Regions from separate parts of the Cytobacillus sp. FSL R5-0569 genome, predicted to be linked through region 2. Evidence: a T-box and tRNA genes for the amino acid it is inferred to sense, from the RefSeq annotation. Region 2 holds a T-box; the other holds one or more tRNA genes.

Region 1 (8,518 bases), 1.3 Mb from region 2:
ATGTTGTTAAAGTTGCAATGAAAGAGAAGTATGAGATACTTTTAAGCTTATTCAAAAGGGTTGTTCCAGCAGATGAATATGCTCATTATAAATTAAATGAAAAAAAGAATAAAAAAATAAAAAAAAGTCATTGACGTTTTAAAAGATATGGTGTTATTATATTAAAGCAGTCGTTAGTGACATCAACTATTAAAAAAGTTTTTAATAAAAAAACAAAAAAGTTGTTGACAAAAACGAGCTTAAATGTTAAATTAATAAAGTCGCTTCTGAAGCGAACGAGATTGTTCTTTGAAAACTGAACGAACATAAAACGTCAAGCGTAATTCTAAAAAAGCTGATTTATCAGCAACAAAGCACCATAGGTGCAAATGAGCTAATCAAACACTTTATTGGAGAGTTTGATCCTGGCTCAGGACGAACGCTGGCGGCGTGCCTAATACATGCAAGTCGAGCGAATCTGAGGGAGCTTGCTCCCAAAGATTAGCGGCGGACGGGTGAGTAACACGTGGGCAACCTGCCTGTAAGACTGGGATAACTCCGGGAAACCGGGGCTAATACCGGATAATATCTATTTATACATATAATTAGATTGAAAGATGGTTCTGCTATCACTTACAGATGGGCCCGCGGCGCATTAGCTAGTTGGTGAGGTAACGGCTCACCAAGGCGACGATGCGTAGCCGACCTGAGAGGGTGATCGGCCACACTGGGACTGAGACACGGCCCAGACTCCTACGGGAGGCAGCAGTAGGGAATCTTCCGCAATGGACGAAAGTCTGACGGAGCAACGCCGCGTGAGTGATGAAGGTTTTCGGATCGTAAAACTCTGTTGTTAGGGAAGAACAAGTATCGGAGTAACTGCCGGTACCTTGACGGTACCTAACCAGAAAGCCACGGCTAACTACGTGCCAGCAGCCGCGGTAATACGTAGGTGGCAAGCGTTGTCCGGAATTATTGGGCGTAAAGCGCGCGCAGGCGGTTCCTTAAGTCTGATGTGAAAGCCCACGGCTCAACCGTGGAGGGTCATTGGAAACTGGGGAACTTGAGTGCAGAAGAGGAAAGTGGAATTCCAAGTGTAGCGGTGAAATGCGTAGAGATTTGGAGGAACACCAGTGGCGAAGGCGACTTTCTGGTCTGTAACTGACGCTGAGGCGCGAAAGCGTGGGGAGCAAACAGGATTAGATACCCTGGTAGTCCACGCCGTAAACGATGAGTGCTAAGTGTTAGAGGGTTTCCGCCCTTTAGTGCTGCAGCAAACGCATTAAGCACTCCGCCTGGGGAGTACGACCGCAAGGTTGAAACTCAAAGGAATTGACGGGGGCCCGCACAAGCGGTGGAGCATGTGGTTTAATTCGAAGCAACGCGAAGAACCTTACCAGGTCTTGACATCCTCTGACAATCCTAGAGATAGGACTTTCCCCTTCGGGGGACAGAGTGACAGGTGGTGCATGGTTGTCGTCAGCTCGTGTCGTGAGATGTTGGGTTAAGTCCCGCAACGAGCGCAACCCTTGATCTTAGTTGCCAGCATTTAGTTGGGCACTCTAAGGTGACTGCCGGTGACAAACCGGAGGAAGGTGGGGATGACGTCAAATCATCATGCCCCTTATGACCTGGGCTACACACGTGCTACAATGGATGGTACAAAGGGCTGCAAGACCGCGAGGTTTAGCCAATCCCATAAAACCATTCTCAGTTCGGATTGTAGGCTGCAACTCGCCTACATGAAGCCGGAATCGCTAGTAATCGCGGATCAGCATGCCGCGGTGAATACGTTCCCGGGCCTTGTACACACCGCCCGTCACACCACGAGAGTTTGTAACACCCGAAGTCGGTGGGGTAACCTTTTGGAGCCAGCCGCCTAAGGTGGGACAGATGATTGGGGTGAAGTCGTAACAAGGTAGCCGTATCGGAAGGTGCGGCTGGATCACCTCCTTTCTAAGGAATATACGGAATTAACTTGATGTTAGACTGTTCGTTCAGTTTTGAGAGTATAATCTCTCAATTCAATCGTTCTTTGAAAACTAGATAATGTAATGAAGAAGATTACCGAGTAATCGCCACCTTAGTTATTTTTTCTCTCTATATATTATAGATTGATTTAAAATACTAAACTTTTTTAATAAACACAACCGAGAGGGTTGTGAGAAGCAAGCAGTTCAAGGAAGCGAGCGAGGAAACACCGGAGTGTGCGTCTTGTGCACATGAGGATGTTGACGAGTGAGCTGACGCCGAAATGCGTAGCTTATCGCAAGCCGAACAATGGTTAAGTTAATAAGGGCGCACGGTGAATGCCTTGGCACTAGGAGCCGATGAAGGACGGGACTAACACCGATATGCTTCGGGGAGCTGTAAGTAAGCTTTGATCCGGAGATTTCCGAATGGGGAAACCCCCTATCCGTTATGGGATAGGATCCATACCTGAATACATAGGGTATGGAAGGCAGACCCGGGGAACTGAAACATCTAAGTACCCGGAGGAAGAGAAAGCAAACGCGATTCCCTGAGTAGCGGCGAGCGAAACGGGATTAGCCCAAACCAAGAGGCTTGCCTCTTGGGGTTGTAGGACATTCTATACGGAGTTACAAAGGAACGAGATAGACGAAGAGGTCTGGAAAGGCCCGCCATAGGAGGTAAAAGCCCTGTAGTTGAAACTTCGTTCCCTCCAGAGTGGATCCTGAGTACGGCGGGACACGAGAAATCCCGTCGGAAGCAGGGAGGACCATCTCCCAAGGCTAAATACTCCCTAGTGACCGATAGTGAACCAGTACCGTGAGGGAAAGGTGAAAAGCACCCCGGAAGGGGAGTGAAAGAGATCCTGAAACCGTGTGCCTACAAGTAGTTAGAGCCCGTTAATGGGTGATAGCGTGCCTTTTGTAGAATGAACCGGCGAGTTACGATTACATGCGAGGTTAAGTTGGACAGACGGAGCCGTAGCGAAAGCGAGTCTGAATAGGGCGAATGAGTATGTGGTCGTAGACCCGAAACCAGGTGATCTACCCATGTCCAGGGTGAAGTCCAGGTAACACTGGATGGAGGCCCGAACCCACGTACGTTGAAAAGTGCGGGGATGAGGTGTGGGTAGCGGAGAAATTCCAATCGAACTTGGAGATAGCTGGTTCTCTCCGAAATAGCTTTAGGGCTAGCCTCATGCGTAAGAATCTTGGAGGTAGAGCACTGTTTGGACTAGGGGCCCTCATCGGGTTACCGAATTCAGACAAACTCCGAATGCCAAAGATTTATCCATGGGAGTCAGACTGCGAGTGATAAGATCCGTAGTCAAGAGGGAAACAGCCCAGACCACCAGCTAAGGTCCCAAAGTATACGTTAAGTGGAAAAGGATGTGGAGTTGCTTAGACAACCAGGATGTTGGCTTAGAAGCAGCCACCATTTAAAGAGTGCGTAATAGCTCACTGGTCGAGTGACTCCGCGCCGAAAATGTACCGGGGCTAAACGTATCACCGAAGCTGTGGATTGAACATCGTTGATGTTCAGTGGTAGGAGAGCGTTCTAAGGGCGTTGAAGCTAGACCGTAAGGACTGGTGGAGCGCTTAGAAGTGAGAATGCCGGTATGAGTAGCGAAAGATGGGTGAGAATCCCATCCACCGAATGCCTAAGGTTTCCTGAGGAAGGCTCGTCCGCTCAGGGTTAGTCGGGACCTAAGCCGAGGCTGAAAAGCGTAGGCGATGGACAACAGGTTGATATTCCTGTACCACCGTATTCTGTTTGAGTGATGGGGGGACGCAGGAGGATAGGGTAAGCGCACTATTGGATGTGCGTCTAAGCAGTTAGAGGGACCATGAGGCAAATCCCATGGTCACATACCTTGAGCTGTGATAGCGAGGGAAATTTAGTACCGAAGTTCTTGATTCCACACTGCCAAGAAAAGCCTCTAGCGAGGAATAAGGTGCCCGTACCGCAAACCGACACAGGTAGGCGAGGAGAGAATCCTAAGGTGAGCGAGAGAACTCTCGTTAAGGAACTCGGCAAAATGACCCCGTAACTTCGGGAGAAGGGGTGCTCATTAGGGTGTTAAAGCCTTGATGAGCCGCAGTGAATAGGCCCAGGCGACTGTTTAGCAAAAACACAGGTCTCTGCGAAGCCGCAAGGCGAAGTATAGGGGCTGACGCCTGCCCGGTGCTGGAAGGTTAAGAGGAGAGGTTAGCTCACGCGAAGCTTTGAATCGAAGCCCCAGTAAACGGCGGCCGTAACTATAACGGTCCTAAGGTAGCGAAATTCCTTGTCGGGTAAGTTCCGACCCGCACGAAAGGCGTAACGATCTGGGCACTGTCTCAACGAGAGACTCGGTGAAATTATAGTACCTGTGAAGATGCAGGTTACCCGCGACAGGACGGAAAGACCCCGTGGAGCTTTACTGTAGCCTGATATTGAATTTTGGTACAGCTTGTACAGGATAGGTAGGAGCCTTAGAAGCCGGAGCGCTAGCTTCGGTGGAGGCGTCGGTGGGATACTACCCTGGCTGTATTGAAATTCTAACCCACATCCCTTATCGGGATGGGAGACAGTGTCAGGTGGGCAGTTTGACTGGGGCGGTCGCCTCCTAAAGAGTAACGGAGGCGCCCAAAGGTTCCCTCAGAATGGTTGGAAATCATTCGTAGAGTGTAAAGGCACAAGGGAGCTTGACTGCGAGACCTACAAGTCGAGCAGGGACGAAAGTCGGGCTTAGTGATCCGGTGGTTCCGCATGGAAGGGCCATCGCTCAACGGATAAAAGCTACCCCGGGGATAACAGGCTTATCTCCCCCAAGAGTCCACATCGACGGGGAGGTTTGGCACCTCGATGTCGGCTCATCGCATCCTGGGGCTGTAGTCGGTCCCAAGGGTTGGGCTGTTCGCCCATTAAAGCGGTACGCGAGCTGGGTTCAGAACGTCGTGAGACAGTTCGGTCCCTATCCGTCGTGGGCGCAGGAAATTTGAGAGGAGCTGTCCTTAGTACGAGAGGACCGGGATGGACGCACCGCTGGTGTACCAGTTGTCTTGCCAAAGGCATCGCTGGGTAGCTATGTGCGGAAGGGATAAGTGCTGAAAGCATCTAAGCATGAAGCCCCCCTCGAGATGAGATTTCCCATAGCGCAAGCTAGTAAGATCCCTGAAAGATGATCAGGTTGATAGGTTAGAGGTGGAAGTGTGGCGACACATGTAGCTGACTAATACTAATCGATCGAGGACTTAACCAATTCGAAATGCGGAGGCGCCTTGCCCAGGTGCGACAAGCATAAGCCAAATTTGACAGGAGGTTGTTCTTTAACCTCATGACAAATTTGGCTTATGACCTCGAGCACCTAGGCGCCGCAGCTAGACAGCACTACGTAAGTAGTCGCGTCAGCAACGCATAGGCGATTACTCAATAAATATCTTCTTCAACATTACCTAGTTTTGAGGGAACGATTCCCTTACAATTTCATAGTCCGGTGGCGATAGCGAGAAGGTCACACCCGTTCCCATACCGAACACGGAAGTTAAGCTTCTCAGCGCCGATGGTAGTTAGGGGCTGTCCCCTTGTGAGAGTAGGACGTTGCCGGGCATACATATTATCATATTATTCCGCAGTAGCTCAGTGGTAGAGCATTCGGCTGTTAACCGAACGGTCGTAGGTTCGAATCCTACCTGCGGAGCCATTTTAAACAAAATCAAAGATATTTAGCTGATGCTTCCATAGCTCAGCAGGTAGAGCACTTCCATGGTAAGGAAGAGGTCACCGGTTCGAGCCCGGTTGGAAGCTCTGGTAAGAACTTTAAATATTTTTGGCCCCTTGGTCAAGCGGTTAAGACACCGCCCTTTCACGGCGGTAACACGGGTTCGAATCCCGTAGGGGTCACCATTTTGGAGGATTAGCTCAGCTGGGAGAGCATCTGCCTTACAAGCAGAGGGTCGGCGGTTCGATCCCGTCATCCTCCACCATTTCAATTTACTATAGATGGGCCGGCCTAGCTCAATTGGTAGAGCAACTGACTTGTAATCAGTAGGTTGGGGGTTCAAGTCCTCTGGCCGGCACCATTTTAATATATTTATGTCGGAGGGGTAGCGAAGTGGCTAAACGCGGCGGACTGTAAATCCGCTCCTTCGGGTTCGGCAGTTCGAATCTGCCCCCCTCCACCATTTCAATTTTATTTGAATGAAAATCCAAAAAGCGGACATAATATAATTAGTCCTTTTTATTTTGTTTTTTTACATACGATGGGCTATAGCCAAGCGGTAAGGCAACGGATTTTGATTCCGTCATTCGCAGGTTCGATCCCTGCTAGCCCAGCCATTTTCGAGCCATTAGCTCAGTTGGTAGAGCATCTGACTTTTAATCAGAGGGTCGAAGGTTCGAGTCCTTCATGGCTCACTTAATCCTTAAACATTTTATGTTTAAGGATTTTTATTTGTTATCTTGTATTTTTCCCATGAGATTAAACATAAGGAAATTACCCACATACTTCTTGTATGAGATATCACAGGGCCTTTCTTTGTACAATCCTTTAAGCTGACTTAACTAAGTAAGCAGAAGAAGCGCATCTATTTTTGGTGATTTGTAATTCAATCTGTGTTTAGAAATATATCATTTTCCGTTTGTGTTCTGCTATCCTGCCCACAGTAATTGACCCAGAGCAATAATAAATGCCCTTTTTTTGTATAGATATACAAAATTTTGCACAGTTGAACCATCAGAATGTAACCGTTTACAATAGAGAGAGAATTCATTCTTTAGTAGGGGGAGCAACTAAATGAAAAACATTTCAATTATTGGTATGCCGATGGACTTGGGACAATTACGAAGAGGGGTAGACATGGGGCCAAGTGCCATCCGATATGCGGGCATTGAAAATAGATTACAAGAACTTAATCACCAAGTTGATGATTTAGGTGATATTGAAATAGGTAGGTCGACTGAACAAATAGATAAGGAAACAGGTTTAAGAAACTTGGACTTAATTGCAGAAAAGACTAAAATCTTAGCAGATCAAGTTGATGGGGTAGTAAAAAAAGGAGCATTTCCTCTTGTTTTAGGAGGGGATCATAGTATCGCTATTGGTACGTTAGCTGGTTTATTACAGCATTATCATAACTTAGGTGTGATTTGGTACGATGCACACGGGGACTTAAATACAGCAGATACTTCGCCATCCGGTAATATTCATGGGATGTCCTTAGCAGTCGCTCTAGGATATGGGCATCCATTGTTATTAGAGGTAGGAGGAGTCCATAAGAAGTTGAAGCCTGAAAATGTTGTGATTATAGGAGCAAGGTCTTTAGACCAAGGCGAAAGGGATTTGATTAAAGCCAAGGGAATAAAAGTCTTTACGATGCATGAAATTGATCGCTTAGGGATGCCGAGGGTAATGGAAGAGACGATTAGTTATTTACAAGACCGAACAGATGGTGTTCACCTTTCGTTAGATTTAGATGGTCTTGATCCATCTGATGCACCTGGTGTGGGTACACCAGTTATGGGGGGGATAAGTTATCGAGAGAGCCACCTTGCTATGGAAATACTGGCAGAATCCCAAATGATTACTTCGGCCGAATTTGTTGAGGTTAATCCAATATTAGATGAAAGAAATAAAACAGCTGATGCAGCGGTGGCCTTAATGGGCTCGCTATTCGGTGAAAAATTACTATAAAGTGAAAGAAGCTTGAGTCGATGCTCAAGCTTCTTTTTTTAATGTTAATGTATAGTATCTATTAATTAGGTTGTCCAATTCAATGCTCGCTTTAAGAACTTGGTGGTTTGAAAATGAAGAAATAGAAGCAAGTTCAACCATTTTAGCTCTGTGTATTTCAATATCTTTTAATAGTTCCTCCGTATACATGAGATCATTGTCCTTTCCATTTGAAAATTTTATTCCAGCACGTAGACAATTTTTAAATGTATGGTCTCTTGTTCGTTGGAGCAAAAATATTGAAGGGAAGGTCTTTTTTCCTTCGTCAACACACTGGTTTTAAATCCTTTATACCCAGTATGAAAATTAATTAAACTACTTTAGTTAAAATTTGTTAAAATATTATGTGATAACTCTTATATAACCAAAGTACTTATGGAGGAAAAGGAACCTAATAAAAAATATGTGAAACCTTTTTGCTATCGATTCGTAAATGATTATCGATAAGCCGCATAGAGCGGGGGTAAATAGATGGAATTGTTGGTGAAGAAAAGAATTAAACAAGTATTAAAAGGAGATCAAGATGCTTACGCTGAAATAGTAGAAATATACAAAGACAGAGTATATCATATCTGTTATCGAATGTTGGGTAATCAACATGAGTCTGAAGATATTGCACAAGAAGCTTTCTTACGAGCATATGTAAATATACAAAGCTTCAATACGAACTTAAAGTTCTCAACATGGTTATATCGCATTGCAACAAACCTATGTATTGACCGGATCAGGAAGAAAAAGCCTGACTATTATTTGGACGCGGAAGTAGCAGGAACAGACGGTTTAAATATGTACTCACAAATTCCCGCGAGTACGAAACTACCTGAAGAAGATGTAGAAAAAATGGAGTTGCAGGAA
Region 2 (8,518 bases):
AATTCAAAAATAAGTTGAATAAATACAATTCTTTACATATACTAATAAAAAGCCATTGGGGTGATTTTTATGAAAGAAAAATCATACGCCGAATTAATGAAAGCAAGCGCCATGAAACGCAAAAGAAAGAAAGAAGCATTTGTTTTAGACTTATATGTCGACATGGTCATTAGCGACGCTATCCTAAACAGAAAACTGCAAGCTGTAAAAGTGAAATTAGATAAAGCATTAGACTGCAAAAATAAAAAAATGTTCATTACACTATCAAATGAATATATTCAACTGCAAAAAGAATATGGCTCGTAACCTATTATCCTCCACCACCAATGGGGGATTTTTTATTTTTGAATTATACTGGGAATCAAGGTAAGGAAGGGAAAAAATTAAAAAAACAAAATATACACACCCCCCGTTGCAAATGCAAAAGGCTGTGTGCACAAAATGGTACCTCTTTTTTATCTATTCATCGTCTCGATGTTTTATTTGATATTCTTCTAAGTCAATGATTCGATCCAACATTGTCGGATGTCCATAGCGAAATACCTTCACAAGTAATGGTGGATTCACTTGACTAAGACCAGCTTTGGTAAGCTCTTGAAAAGTTTCGATCCCCGCTTCTGGATCTTTTGTTAATTCAACTGCATAATGATCCGCTCTTGTTTCTTGATAGCGTGAAACTAAATTGGACAACGGACTAGAAATGAACAGAAGCATGGAAATAATTATAAGAAATAATGGTAATGAACGGATATCATTTACTGCTGGAATCTTCAATGCATCTCCATACTTCGTTACCGCCCATTCCATTATGCGATAAGTTAAATACAATCCAACTAAAGATAATAATAAATATCCGCCTATGCCAATATATATATGCTTCTCAACATAGTGCGCCATTTCATGTGCCATAATAAATAAAATACCGTCATCATCTAATCTATTTAATGTTGTATCCCAGAGAACAATCCGGGAATTTGATCCAATACCAGTAACATAAGCGTTCAAAGCATTCGTTTTCTCCGCCATATCAACTTCAAACACATGGTCAGCTGGGATGTTTGCTTCATGAGCAAGCGCCAATATTTTACTCTCTAATTCCTTATTCTTTAAAGGAGAGAAATCATTATATAACGGATCAATGACCACTGGTTGAAGGAACATTAAAAACAATGAAAAAGGAACGGTTAACATCCAAGCATATAGCCACCACCGCTTCCTGCTTTTATTAATAAGCAGATACAATACATAAACGATAAGCACCATCATGCCAAAGTTCACCCAAAAGTCTATAAGTTCATCTTTCATCCAGCTAGCAAAGCTTTGCGTAGAAATATTGTACTGCTTTGAAAAATGATAACTGATATAACTGAGTGGTGTCGTAGCGATAAAAGCGAATAGTGACAACCAAGCAACATAAATAGACGTTTGCACAAATTTGAATTTAGAAGATTGCTCAGCCCATTTTTTAAATGCACCAGATAACCCCAATAAAAGAATTGATAAGTAAAACATCCATTCAAAAGGTGTAGACAAGAAAAATAGTAAATTACGTATTTTTGAATATTCCTCAGTTAATACAAGTTCTCTACCATTTAAAAAAGTGGCAGGATCAGCAACTGTACCTTGATACTCGAATGGTAAATCTGTATTTGCAAAATGGAATAAATACCAATAAAAGAATAAACCATATAAAAAGTAGCCAAGAATGCCATAAAGACCAATTTTTCTTGCCAATTTGTTCCCTCCTTTAATCTCAATGAAAAAAGTACAACCCTTCATACTTAGTTTAGTATACTTTTCCATATTTAGAACTGCAAAAAAGAGGAAAGAAATAACTAACTGATGAATAAGGAGTAACCTGACAAAACAATAATAGCACTAAGGACAACAAAGACTACATTCGCGCCAATATAAGCAACAATAAACGCAATCGCTGCACCAAGTAAGCCGTACCAGATGCTTTCTCCAATAAGCAAAACCCCAGGAAAAATAAGAGCACCGAGAGTCGCATAAGGAACATTTTTCAGAACAGATTGCACAAATATAGGCAGTTCCTTTCCTTTAAAAAGTAAAAATGGCGCAACCCTTGGAAGATATGTAACAAGACCCATGCCAATAATTAACCAAAGTACTTCATTGCTCATTTTGCCGATCCTCCCTCTTCATTCCTTCTATAACCTCAACAAGAACGGAAGAAATTAAAGTTGCTATAACAATTGACCATCCTGTTGAAAGTGCACCGGTAAAGGTAAAAATAGTGTTTAATCCGGCAGCAATAGCAGCAAGGTAAACAACTTTAGCACTGCCTTTCATCGAAGGGACAAGTAGACCAATAAACATTGCATATAGCGCAACTGTCATGCTTTCTTGTAACACTTGTGGCAAGTTTGCACCAACGACGAACCCAAGAGCAGTAAAGGTAACCCAGCTCATATACCCAATGATATTCACACCTAAAATAAAACCAGTTTTTTGCACGCCATCTTTTGTAGCAATAACTGAAAAAGATTCATCTGTAATGCCGAATGAATAGAGTGCCTTTTTCATTAGTCTGTCATCTTCGGCTTTTTCATTAAGCGCTGTACTCATCAGAAAATGGCGAATATTAACAATAAAAGTTGTAAAAATAATTTCGAAAGTACTCGTCCCTAAACTAATTAAGCTAAGTGCCATATATTGTGATGCACCTGCAAAAACAATCATACTCATAAGTACAGTCTCTATAAAAGATAAACCTGTTGTCTTTGCTAATAAGCCAAACGTAAGTGCAACGGGGGCATAACCAATCGCAATACTTACACCAGCCTGCACCCCTTTTCGAAATGGTACTTCTCTTGTTTGTAACAATAGCTCCGCCAAGATTTCTCCCTACCCTTCATCCCAAAAAATAGTATAATATTGAATAAATAAACTGATTAGTTATTTGTACAATATATTATACATTCGTACGTTATAATAAACAATCATTTTCGGAGGAATTATGGATAATATTCAAAAAAATATCGGTGTTAACTTAAAAAATCTACGTAAAGCACGAGGTTTAAGTCTAGATACTACAGCAAACTTAACTAATGTAAGTAAAGCGATGCTTGGGCAAATAGAACGTGGTGAATCCAACCCAACAGTGACAACATTATGGAAGATTGCCACAGGATTACAAGTTTCCTTCTCATCTTTAATTAAGGAACAGCAGTCTCCTATTCATGTGGTTAATCGCCATGATATAAGCCCCATTATGGAGTATAGTGGGAAATATCGCGTATATCCGGTCTTCCCATTTGACCCAAGGAAAAAGTTTGAAATTTTTACTGTCGAGATTGAGACAGGTTATGAACATCTATCAGAAAAACATAATGAAGGTGTTGAAGAGTATGTAACGGTGATTACTGGTACACTACAACTTGAAATTAATGAACAACAATACACCATTCAACCAGGTAATTCCATCCGTTTCTCCGCCAACAAAGCACATACGTATCGCAATATTGGGGAAGATATGATTATTTATCAAACAGTTTTGTATTACCCTTAAGTTTAAGGGTTGCAATTCTGTTTCTTTTTTTGTAGAATCATTTCATAGCTAATGATTCTGAAAATAAAAGAGGGGTGATCCTATTCACCAATTAGACGAAGATGGCTATTTGCATCCTGAAGAGTCAACGGTCATTCAAAAGATAAGTAAAAAAACAACGATAGAGCCAAATGCAATAGCCGTAGTCACTAGCCTATATCGCATTGGCCAAGGCATTAAAAATAAGCTAGAGCAAGAAGTGTTAGCCAAGCATAAAATCTCTTGGACTTCCTTTTCGATTCTTTATGATTTATGGATATATGGAAAAATGGAAACAAAAGAGCTTGCCCTTTCTGCAGGTGTATCAAAAGCAACAATCAGTAATATTATGCGTACATTAGAGAATAAGTCATTTTGCAGAAGGGAAACCGACCCAAGAGATCGCCGAAACACTTTTGTTGTGATTACACCTAAGGGTAGAGACGTCATTGAAGAGCTTTATCCCGAATTTCATGAGGGAGAAATCTCCATTGTTAAAGGGTTAAAAACGGACGATCAAAAGCAATTAGCTGCAACCCTTTACCGGCTCATTAAAGACAATAAATTTTAATAAAGAAAAAGTGATGATAGAAGTCTTAGTAGCAACCTCCTCCCTATCACAGAGAGCCGACAAATGACTGAGAGTCGGTATAAAGGATGAAGCGAATTACAACTTCTTGAACTTTCATTGCTACTTGCAATGAACGGCTACGTTCGTTAAATGTTGAGGTGGAGAAGTATTATACTTCTCAATTAGGGTGGTAACGCGTGAAATCCACGTCCCTTTTATCAGGGATGTGGATTTTTATTATTTTTTAAGGATGTGAATAATTGTGAAAGAAAAATTATCAGAACAGCAATTAAAAGAGTTACAGAGACAATTAAAGTTATACAAACAAGGTGTGCAAGAAATAATACCCACTGAAGAATTAGAAGAAAAGTTAGCAAAATCTATTTTATTAAATAAACCTTTAAAGATAAAGCTTGGCTTAGACCCTTCAGCTCCTGACGTTCATTTAGGTCATACGGTTGTTTTAAAGAAATTAAAGCAATTTCAAGATAATGGTCATACGATTCAATTATTAATTGGGGATTTTACTGGTAAGATTGGTGATCCGACAGGTAAGTCCATCGCTAGAAAACCATTAACCGATGAAGAAGTGAAGCATAACGCCCAAACTTACTTTGAGCAATTTGGTAAAGTACTCGATATGGAAAAAGTTGAATTACATTATAATTCAACATGGCTCTCTCAACTTAAGTTTGATGAAGTCATTCAATTAGCAGGTAAAATTACCATTGCCCGCTTAATGGAACGTGATGACTTTGAAGAAAGAATTGCCTTCGGGAAGCCGATTTCTTTACACGAATTCTTCTACCCAGTCATGCAAGGATACGATTCTGTTGTGCTTGAATGTGGTATTGAGTTAGGAGGCACTGATCAACACTTTAATGTCCTTATGGGTAGGCACTTTCAAGAGAAATTTGGGAAACCTAAGCAAATTGCGCTGTTGATGCCACTACTTGAAGGGTTAGATGGCGTTGAGAAAATGTCAAAATCGAAGAATAATTATATCGGTATTAATGAACCAGCAAACGAAATGTACGGGAAAGCGATGTCCATTCCGGATGAACTCATGGTGAAGTACTTTACACTTATTACTCCACTTACACCTGAAGAAATAACTGAGATAGAAGAAGGGCTAGATAAGCGAACCCTCCATCCACGTAATGTAAAGATGCAATTAGCAAAGCTAATTGTACAAATGTACCATGATGAAGAGGCAGCTGAAAAAGCAGAACAACAATTTATTACGATTTTCCAAAAAGGAGAAGTACCTGAAGAACTGCCGACAATGACATGGACTGGCCCAACTTCTATCACCATTGTGCAATTGTTAGTAGATACAGGCTTACTGCCTTCAAAATCCGAGGCTAAAAGAATGATTGCTGGTGGCGCAATTAAAATAGATGGTAAAAAAATCATCACTGATATGGAAACGACTACGATTAGCCATAATATGATTGTTTCAGTAGGTAAAAGAAAATTCATGAAATTATTGTTAAAGAATTAGGTTGTGAGGTAATTTAAAAATAGTCACCTTTTATCAGGTGGCTATTTCAATGTTTAGGCTTCTTCTACTAACAGTTTTTCCAAAAGGGAGCTAGCTGTCTCGTCCACTCTTTTTTATCATATTTCCGCCACATATCTGCTGTTTGCAGCATCGGATCCCCAGAATAAAAGCGCTCGTATAATTCATGACGAGAACCAAAAGGTGAACCTATTAAATCCCAAGCTAATTTAAATAGCTTCGTCCTTTCTTCTGCAGTAGCATTCTTCCCTTTATAATACTGTTGTGTCAACTGACTGATTTGACCTGATAGATCGGCCATGGACGAAGGTAATTGTATCAAGCCGCCAGCACCTATTAATTGAATGATTTCAACTGCATTGGGATAATATTTCGTCCCCAGTACTCTCGCTGTTTGAATATAATTAAAATCTGGAATATAAATGTCTTTCTCCAACTTTCCATTTTGTTCAGCGGCAATGATTAACCCTTCAATTGTGCGAATTTGGATAATAAGTTCCCCTAGCTTTTCTTGTACATGTAAATAGCCATCTGCTCCAATCACATGTGCCATGGCATTTGCTACTGCTGCCATAAAAGATAACTTCGTTTGCAAGCGCACAATGGCTTGATGATACGCTAAGCTATTAGAAATAGAATCAACTTTTAACTGAGCTAAAGCAATAGGGTTATCATGCAGTAAAACTCTCTCCCACGGAACAAAGACATCATCGAAAATCAGGACCGCATCCATTTCATCGTATTGTGCACTAAGGGAATGTTCAACTTGCGACGCTTCTGCAAAAGACTCACGACAAACCATATGCAAGCCCTTAGCATTTGCGGGCACAATCAGCATATGCGCTAAATCGTTCTTCGCCTCATCTAAAGGTGCTAAGGGATAAACAATAATATCATGGGCATAAGGTGCGGAAGTGCCAATCATCTTAGCCCCATTAATATATACGCCTTCGTTTGTCTTTTTTGTTATTCTCAATAAACCTAACTTTTTCGTATTATAATACTCATTAGCACTCCGGTTGATTTGCGGATCTCTTTGAACAATGGCAATGAAACGATTTTCTCTTTTGGCTATATGATAATAAGCCTCTATTTTTCCTGGGAAATGCGGATCTAATTCACGATACGCTTCTCTATTTGCATACCAGCCTGCCACTCGCGAACGGGCATAATCGGAAAGTCGACTCATCATGCCGTTCGTATCTTTCGCCCATGCCTCAAAAGCCGTGCGCCTTTCCTGTAATTCAGTGATATTTCTTGGCAAATAAAAAGCCTTATGCACCCATTGCTGTAAATCATCATCAAAATAACCGATTAATGGCTGTAACTTTGGGTTCGTTAATTGCGAAAACAAGGATTCAATCGTCGTCAACGTACCTCTAAAATTTGTATCTTCGGTAATATCAATTCTTTTACCGTTCAACCACACATTTCTGCCATCCTTTAAGCTTTCTATAAACAAGCTTATTCTCTCCCTTCAGCAGGATAAGTCTGATTATGTGCTAATGGCGGTGAATACACATGAAAACTAATGACCTCGAATGGTGTGGGATTAAACATGAGATGAATGGTATCCCCTTGTACATGAAAAGACTCATCTGCCTTATATGACTCAATTTTATTAACCGATAAATCTTTATGATAAATGAGATTAAGTAAGCTTCCCTGAACAACATAAACTTCTCCTTTTGAAAAACCATGATCATGGACAAGCGTTTTAGCAAATGGCGGAAGATAAACAACAATGACCTCAACCTGCTGATTGCGATAAATGACGTTTCTCCCATACTCTAACATCCCTTGCGGTTGTGTAATATAAGGCTCCAACTCTTTTGAACAAATATTTAATGAACGAATCGCCTTATCTAAAGGCACTTCTTTTTCTTGTAAAACTTGGCGAACTTTTTCTTGAAATGTCACGGTGTAAATCGCTCCTTTACATGCAATTCTATGAATAGTTGATCGACTTTCTCAACTTTCTAAAATACAATATGACAAGCTTGTACTTTCGTGATTAGAATGCAAGAAAATGAGTAGAAGCCTAGGTTATAATTCTATGAAAGCACTAATACCCTTTTATAAGATGTTTAACAGGAGGCCGAACTTTTGAAAATATCGAGTAAAGGTGAATATGCGCTGCGTTCATTAATTGTTCTCGGGAATAATGAAGGAACTGTTATAACCATCAAAGACATTTCAGCTCAAACATTAGTACCTGTTCAATATTTGGAACAAATTCTACTTCTTTTAAAAAGCCATGGTTATGTAAAAAGTAAACGAGGTGTCTACGGGGGCTATATGTTAAAGAAAGAAAGTCATGAGATTAATATAGGAGAGGTCATTCGTCAACTAGAAGGTCCACTTGCACCGATGAGTTGTGTCAGTATCACCGCTTATGAATATTGTCCATTAGAAGATCAAGGGTGTGTGCTTCAGCCACTATGGGCACTATTGCGTGAAGAAATTGCCTTTATCTTAGATCAAGTTTCATTACAAGATTTGATCAACCGCAACATTCCTTCACCAAGACAAAATCATTAAATAGAAATCACCCTGCTATCGTATTTATAAACAATCTATTGATAGAACAAAAATCAAGTCCCCACCACAAAAAAAAGAGTCCACTAACGGACTCTTTCTCACACTAAAATCTTCATTTATGCAAGTATTGCACGGTCACTGTTCATTTTTTCACCACGAATTTGTTGAAATTCATTTAATAATTTTTCAACCGTAAGCTGCGATTTTTGCTTCTCATCCGCAGAAAAAATAATCTGGCCTTTATCCATCATAATTAACCGATTTCCTAGATCGATCGCTTGCTGCATATTATGAGTTACCATTAATGTCGTTAATTGGTATTTAGCAACAATTT

What was found. A T-box is a leader RNA that pairs with one kind of tRNA and senses whether it is charged. The one in region 2 lies ahead of tyrS (tyrosine--tRNA ligase), so its partner is inferred to be a tRNA-Tyr.
Region 1: it encodes a tRNA-Tyr, which carries the amino acid that the T-box ahead of tyrS (tyrosine--tRNA ligase) is inferred to sense. The anticodon was not compared.

The regions. Positions count from the first base shown of each region.
Region 1 is NZ_JBBOWW010000001.1:197,292-205,809, forward strand. Features, by position in the region: gene MKX78_RS01050 (hypothetical protein) at 1-134, shown strand, start outside; rRNA gene MKX78_RS01055 (16S ribosomal RNA) at 387-1,935, shown strand; rRNA gene MKX78_RS01060 (23S ribosomal RNA) at 2,262-5,194, shown strand; rRNA gene rrf (5S ribosomal RNA) at 5,425-5,541, shown strand; tRNA gene MKX78_RS01070 (tRNA-Asn) at 5,561-5,635, shown strand; tRNA gene MKX78_RS01075 (tRNA-Thr) at 5,667-5,739, shown strand; tRNA gene MKX78_RS01080 (tRNA-Glu) at 5,764-5,838, shown strand; tRNA gene MKX78_RS01085 (tRNA-Val) at 5,843-5,918, shown strand; tRNA gene MKX78_RS01090 (tRNA-Thr) at 5,939-6,014, shown strand; tRNA gene MKX78_RS01095 (tRNA-Tyr) at 6,033-6,116, shown strand; tRNA gene MKX78_RS01100 (tRNA-Gln) at 6,196-6,270, shown strand; tRNA gene MKX78_RS01105 (tRNA-Lys) at 6,276-6,348, shown strand; gene rocF (arginase) at 6,728-7,624, shown strand; gene MKX78_RS01115 (aspartyl-phosphate phosphatase Spo0E family protein) at 7,649-7,813, opposite strand; gene sigW (RNA polymerase sigma factor SigW) at 8,135-8,518, shown strand, end outside.
Region 2 is NZ_JBBOWW010000001.1:1,521,219-1,529,736, reverse strand. Features, by position in the region: gene MKX78_RS07945 (IDEAL domain-containing protein) at 70-306, shown strand; gene MKX78_RS07940 (M48 family metallopeptidase) at 460-1,734, opposite strand; gene MKX78_RS07935 (AzlD domain-containing protein) at 1,836-2,144, opposite strand; gene MKX78_RS07930 (AzlC family ABC transporter permease) at 2,134-2,859, opposite strand; gene MKX78_RS07925 (helix-turn-helix domain-containing protein) at 2,981-3,532, shown strand; gene MKX78_RS07920 (MarR family winged helix-turn-helix transcriptional regulator) at 3,642-4,121, shown strand; T-box leader at 4,126-4,338, shown strand; gene tyrS (tyrosine--tRNA ligase) at 4,378-5,625, shown strand; gene MKX78_RS07910 (4-hydroxyphenylacetate 3-hydroxylase family protein) at 5,693-7,105, opposite strand; gene MKX78_RS07905 (cysteine dioxygenase) at 7,108-7,563, opposite strand; gene MKX78_RS07900 (RrF2 family transcriptional regulator) at 7,750-8,184, shown strand; gene MKX78_RS07895 (ABC transporter ATP-binding protein) at 8,301-8,518, opposite strand, start outside.